Regions from separate parts of the Paenibacillus sp. FSL H8-0332 genome, predicted to be linked through region 2. Evidence: predicted binding sites of a transcription regulator. Region 2 holds the regulator's gene; the other holds the start of a gene.
The links. Region 2 encodes CtsR, which represses protease genes until heat stress. Its sites were predicted from a motif close to ATGGTCAATAAAGGTCAAACA; they were not measured.
Positions count from the first base shown of each region.

Region 1: a site for CtsR is predicted at 1,794-1,814, ahead of clpP (ATP-dependent Clp endopeptidase proteolytic subunit ClpP). Genes of this name have one in related genera too.

Region 1 covers NZ_CP150145.1:7,343,217-7,346,633, reverse strand. The annotation lists gene gap (type I glyceraldehyde-3-phosphate dehydrogenase) at 1-161, opposite strand, end outside; gene NST43_RS32255 (sugar-binding domain-containing protein) at 278-1,330, opposite strand; tRNA gene NST43_RS32250 (tRNA-Arg) at 1,633-1,707, shown strand; gene clpP (ATP-dependent Clp endopeptidase proteolytic subunit ClpP) at 1,901-2,497, shown strand; gene NST43_RS32240 (GDSL-type esterase/lipase family protein) at 2,582-3,220, opposite strand; gene NST43_RS32235 (DUF4163 domain-containing protein) at 3,377-3,417, opposite strand, start outside.
Region 2 covers NZ_CP150145.1:6,405,379-6,408,795, forward strand. The annotation lists gene NST43_RS27920 (protein arginine kinase) at 1-616, opposite strand, end outside; gene NST43_RS27925 (UvrB/UvrC motif-containing protein) at 645-1,166, opposite strand; gene NST43_RS27930 (CtsR family transcriptional regulator) at 1,196-1,657, opposite strand; gene NST43_RS27935 (GNAT family N-acetyltransferase) at 2,018-3,190, opposite strand.

The sequences.
Region 1 (3,417 bases), 940 kb from region 2:
AATTTACCTTGAGTTGTATCATATTTAAGCAAATGAGCAAGCATCTTAGCGTCAGTCAAGTCATTGATTGCTACCACTTCGATACCTTCTACATTTTGAATACGGCGGAATGCAAGGCGTCCAATACGTCCAAAACCGTTAATACCAACTTTTACACTCATTGAATAGTTCCTCCTAGATTTCGTTTTATTTATTCAAGACAGGCCGTAAGGCTCGTCAAGACAACAATGTTAAGTATAATGCATAAACCCTTTGCGCGCGCCCCATTTAATGGAATCTATAGGACCTTTTGCAACTGTGTGTCGATTTCCTTACCGATTTCGACAGCAGCCGCCTCGTCGATGACGAGAATATCCTCTTGCCCGAACCGCAGCATCGCATGAATGGCCTTCGCCTTGCGTTTACCTCCGGCAATACCGATAACGACTTCTGTACGGATAATGTCTTCCAGGCGCAGCCCCATGGTCAGCATAGTGTGAACCACTTCGCCGTCCTCATTGAAATAGTATCCGAAGGATTCGGCTACAGCGCCCTCGCCCTGAATCTCTGAGATCGTCCCGGAGTCCAGCTTGCGGCGGTGGGTCATTTCAATGGCATCACCTATTCCATGTACAATAATACGCGATCTGCGGATAATTTGTACAATCTCTCCAATATTGGAGTCCTGCGCAAGCGACTGATAAGCGTCTCCGCTAAGCAGATCGGGCACATGCAGCAGACGGTAATTGGCGCCAATCCGCTTGGCTATGGTTGAAGCAATGGTGTTGGCCTGTATCTCCATGCTCTCTCCCAGTCCTCCACGCGCCGGAACGACCCAGGCGTTCTTATAGGAAAGGGGGAGTGGCGGGCTCAACTGATCGGCCATCTCGGCCAGGGTTGATCCGCCGGTGACGGCAATCGTGTCGTCACTGCGCAGTACGCTGAGCAGTGCCTTGGAGCCTGCACGCCCCAGTTCACGCTTGGTGAACGGCGATGTCTCGCAATCGCCAGGTACCACAATTACTTTGGTGAGACCGTACGTAGTACGAATTTTCTCTTCCAGATCATCCAGGCCGAATAGGCTCTTGGCGACCGGCTCCAGCAGGTCAAGCAGTCCGCGACCGGCATCGCTAATGCGCATACCGACGCTCTCGATCTCAATGAGCCCCTGCGATTTCAGAAGATCCGTCTCGGCACGCAGCACCCGCTCGGTCATATCAAGCGATGCGGCTAACGTTCTGCGCCCAATAATATCGGACAGCATGATCTGATGTAGAATCGTATACCGTCTCTTAAGGGTTTCCATGAGATCAGGCAGAAGCTGCTTTTGGATTTCCAATAGATTACGCATGCTTTCACTCCTGCAACTTCGTCTTTCTCTTATCCCTTGTTCATGGTCTCAAAATGTCCCGGGTTAACTTTTTAAGTCCCACCCTTATTCTACCCAAAACTGACGCCGAGTGCAAGTGTTCCGAGACTATAATTCTCAGCCCGCTTTCATCTTATACATGGGCTTGTCCGGCGATCTACAGGCTGGAGGCGCTCTTCTCCATGTCTTTCACCTATCTTTATGAAATAGAGAAAAACTATTTCCTGCTGGATGCTTAATACACATTGCTTTTATCCGGGATGTGTATTATAATAATTTCTGTTGCGCCCGTGGTCCAATGGATATGACGTAGGCCTCCGAAGCCTGAGATCCAAGTTCGATTCTTGGCGGGCGCGCCATTATTTTCAAGTTTGTACATAATTTAGTAACGATTATATTATATTTAACCAATGAGCCCACTTAAGGGCTCTTTTTTTTGAAAGTAAGTTTGACTTTCTTTGACTTTTTGTTTGAATTTGTTTATCATGTGGTTAATACGGTAACAGTAAAAATGAACACATTCGAAGCACCAATTTCAAGGAGGTTTTCCACGTGAGTTATATTCCTATGGTAGTAGAACAGAGCAACCGCGGTGAGCGCGCTTATGACATCTATTCCCGCCTGCTGAAGGACCGCATCATTTTCCTTGGAACGGAGGTTAATGACGTGGTAGCCAATTCCATCATCGCACAAATGCTCTTCCTGGCTGCCGAGGACCCGGATAAGGATATTCACCTGTATGTGAACAGCCCCGGCGGTTCCATCACAGCGGGTATGGCTATATTTGATACAATGCAGTACATTAAGCCGGATGTCTCCACCATCTGTGTAGGTATGGCCGCTTCCATGGGAGCGTTCCTGCTGAACGCCGGCGCCAAGGGCAAGCGCTTCGCCCTCCCGAACAGCGAAATCATGATTCACCAGCCACTCGGCGGTGCTCAGGGCCAGGCTTCGGATATCGAAATCCGTGCCCGCCGCATCATCAAGCTGCGTGAGAAGCTGAATCGTATTCTGTCCGAACGTACGGGCCAGCCGATTGAGAAGATCGAGAAGGATACCGACCGCGATTACTTCATGAGCGCGGCAGACGCTGCTGAATACGGCATCGTGGACAAGGTAATTGAGAAGACCCTGCCAACAGGCGTATAAGTACCCGCTCCAATGAATACACAAAAAGGCTGCAACAGACCGGTCAGGTCCCGTTGCAGCCTTTTTGTTATGCCTATACATGAGCTACCTCAAGCCCCCGTACCCCAGGGCATCCAGCTTGCCTGCGATTACGCGGTAGCCTCTCCCGTTCGGGTGAATATGGTCCAGGAACAGCAGCCCCCGCTCATTACCGGCAAATTCATGATATATCGAAGCAAAACCTACGTTATTACTGTTGTAGCCTGACGCATAGCGGTTAAATTGCCGTACCCATTCTGTTGCTTCGTCCACCTGAGGGTATGGATTGTAGAGGCCTACCAACCGGATGATATAGGGGCTGCGTGTACCTGCTTTGAGCTGTGTAAGGGTGCCCATGATGTCGCTGTAATTGCGCTTGCAATCCCGGAGCGCCTGCTGCAGCAAGCCCTGGAATTCACCGGGCCTGGGCCCCGCTGCCCGGGCTGCCTTAATCAAGTCATTGCCGCCAATGGACATCGTAATGATCTGCGCATCCTTCACTGCTGCCCGGTAGACATTAGAGGTCCTCAGCCGCTGCTTCAGTCCCCCGGTAGTCAGACCGTTAACGCCAAGATTCGCCGGCACCACCGGCGTGCCCAGCCTCACTTCCGCCATCCGGCGGTAGATGGGGACAAAACCATTCCCGGGCAGCGCCCCGAAGCCGGTTGTGAGTGAATCTCCGATAGCCGTATAGGCATAGACCATAACCTTCCCTCCCCGTTATAAGCTGCTTGCCTCCTATAGCTTATGAACAACCGGGTGAAGTGGTAACGGCAGGGCAGGCTGAATAGGCCCTGCACATGAAGTATGCCCCTGCTTCTCCCGGAGGAGATGCAAGGGCATCCTGGATAATCGAATTTATTATTTCAGCGCTGCAAACGGACTGCTTCCATCCGGCAACA
Region 2 (3,417 bases):
TAAGCCCCACCTGATTGACTGCGGACAAAATGCGGTTAATCTGATGAGTCATCACCAAGGCCGGCAGATGGACCATAACCGAAGCTCTCAGCCCTGTTCCCACATTGGTGGGACAACTGGTCAGGTAACCTCTGCGGTCATCAAAGGCATAATTCACAGCAGCCTCAAAAATATCGTCGATGGCAGTTGCCCTTACCCAGGCTTCTCTGACCTGCAATCCGGGGAACAGACACTGAATGCGGAGATGATCCTCCTCATTGATCATAATGCTGACCGACTCGTCCTCATTAAGAATGACTGCTCCGCCTTTGGAATCATCCGCCAGATTAGGACTGATGAGATGCTTCTCGACCAGTACCTTTTTATCCAGCTCATCCAGCTCATCCAGTCTCAGCAGCTCAAAGTTGCCGAAATCTGCAGAGGCTTCACCCTGAAAAACGGGGGCAAGCAGGTCCAGCACCTCTTCGGACTGCTCTCTTGAGGCAAGCAGCGGGAAGGGCAGATGCTCCAGATTACGTGCGATTCGCATACGGCTGCTGATTACAATCTCAGAATGACTGCCACCGCAGCGCATCCAGTCACTAAGTGCTTGTTCGGTAAACCGGAGACTTGACATGTCCAATCCCCCCTATATATCAAAGACTTTACTCTTGTGGCATTTCTTTTTCAAGCTTGCGGATTCTGTCCCTCAGCTCAGCTGCGGTCTCGAACTCCTCCTGCACAATACTCTGCTGCAATTCCTGCTTCAGCTCATCAATCTGGCGTTTGCACATGATCTGTGCACCTGCACGCTTGGGAAGCTTGCCGACATGTGCCGTACTGCCATGCACCCGTCTGAAAAGCGGGTCGAGCGTACTATCGAAATACTTATAGCAAGAGCTGCAGCCAAACCGTCCAAGCTTGCTGAACTGTGAATAGGTCATGCCGCAGTTTTCACACTGCAGACCCTGCACATTTTGCGCTGCTGTTTTGCCCTTGCCCGAGCCTTCCAGATCAAGGAGACCGGAAAGCAAGCTGTGGATAGAGAAGCCTCCCGCAGTCCCGGGAATCAGTTCACCCTTCTCCCGCGCACAGCTTTCGCAGATATGAAACTCCGTCTTCTCTCCGTTCACAATCTTCGTGAAGTGGAGTGTAGCCGGTTTGACGCCGCATTCCTGGCATAGCATGAGCGGTGTCCCTCCTACCATTTGACAAATTATTTGCCTAATAAAGAGATTAACATAGCCTTCATAAGCTTGGCACGAATCTCATCCCGGTACGGCAGATTAACCGTCAGGCATTCCCGGGAAACCGCGGACCGCATCAGACACGCTTCACGTTTGGAGAGGAAACGGGCCTCCTCCAGCTGATAAATCAGCCCTTCGGCACAATTCTGATCAATATCATTCCCTATTGTGGAGTTCAGATGTGCATACAAGGCCACATTCTGAGGCAGCTCATAGCGCTGAATCCGGATATATCCGCCACCGCCGCGTTTGCTCTCCACGACATAACCCTTTTCCAATGTGAACCGTGTACTAATGACGTAATTGATCTGAGACGGGACACAGGAGAACTGGTCCGCCAGATCATTGCGCTGAATTTCCACCGTACCTTCGGGACTTTCATGCAAAATACCTTTCAGATATTGTTCAATAATATCGGAGATATTACGCATCACTCATCCTCCAGTGTGTAAGCATTGGGTAAATCTGTACTGCGCCAACGCCTGCCGTCCAGACATGCTCTTAAGAATTTAACCCGGGCAATGCATTAAGAATCGGCTGTGATCGCCTATGCACTGCGCTTTTCTCTAAATGTTACATTCCTGAGAACGATGAGCTCGGGGCCGCGTTGACTTTGACTTTCTTTGACTTTTTCATATTATAACATATTCTCACTGAATTCCAAGGGGTTACTCTTATTTTTTACTTATTGGCTGCATTGTATTCCAGTTCCCTTTACAGATCACTGAATTGAGACGTTATGTATAGGAAAGCTCCTCCGCTTCCAAGGGAAGGGGAAGAGCCGTTCTCTGTCAGAAAAAATCGAATAATGCCGTCTCGGCCTGCGGAATCAGCGCTTCAAGCCAAGCTGTCGCCTCAGCAGTCCCCGATAATTGTCCGTACCTGGCTGCCTGATGCGGACGTTTATATCCCATCAGCAGCACAGTAAGCGTACCGATACTGCATTCAAGGTCAGCCTCTGACCGCTCGCCCTGAATCTGGGTAAACGTTGCTTCCCCCTGCTCCGACACATTCCACCGCCACAACCCGTTGTTCCAGGAAGCATGCTTATCTTCAATATAAAGCAGCCGTTCACGGTCACCCTTCGGCACATTGAAGGTCATATTCTCCACAAAAGCCTTAGCATTGACAATACGTGCCATGAAGTATGGATAATTCTCCTGCGCAATCCGCGGATCGGGGAGAAGGAAGGGAAGTATGTCATCAGCAGGCACCAGCTTCAGCTGTGCGGCTGTAATCATGGAGTCATGGTTGGCAAGAAAGGTCCACAAGCCCTGGCGGGCCAGCTCATTCACATAGATAAATTCATCAATGATCAGCTCTTGGTTCACTATTTTATACAGCACATATCCTTCCGGTTCACCCTGCTCCGAATAAAACACACCTCTGTGCGTATCCTCATCGAGCACTCTTTCTTTCCACCATTGCTCAGTGCGCAGGAGCGTGCCGTTATACCGCATGGCAAATGTATTGTACAACTGCTGAAATACTGCAATATCAGGTGTCCCGCGCTTCACAGTCCCTTGGATCTCCGTCTTATTCGGGAACTTCCCTACAGGAATGGTGTACTTCTTATATTCACAGTAGATCTCCCAGCCAAATTTACGGTAAAAAGGAATCAGGAACGGATGCAAAAAGGACAACGTTTGACCGTTCTCATTCATTGTCTTCAGCGCATGGGTCAGCAGATGGGCTACATACCCCTGCCGGCGGTTCTCCGGCCAAGTCGCGACACCGGCAATTCCCCCCATGGAAACGGGTCTGCCCTGGATACATGCCTGTAGCGGAAGAAGCGTCAGTTGTGCGCCTATTCCATCTCCTTCAAAAAGCCCCCATATCTGGTCCGGCTTAAATTTCTCCCTGGCGCGTACCCGGTCTTCCCCGGACACCTTGTACTGAAAAGCATATTCGGACAAGCTCAAGCTGTCCTCAAATTCTTCGTTCCGTAATTTCCTAATTTCCATTCTGCTCACCCCGTTAATATTTCATAGAAATCGCGACAATTATTGCTTATTAGAGAGTATAACAAGCAAATCGTCCGGATGCTAACGAGGCGCCCCGAATCGGCTTTAATACACAAGTTATCCACAGCCTTTGTACTAAAAAATAAAAAACCGGAAAGAGTTTCTTCCGGCAAAAACGAGTTATCCACGAATAGCAATTATCTATCCACATTATTCACTTTTTATCC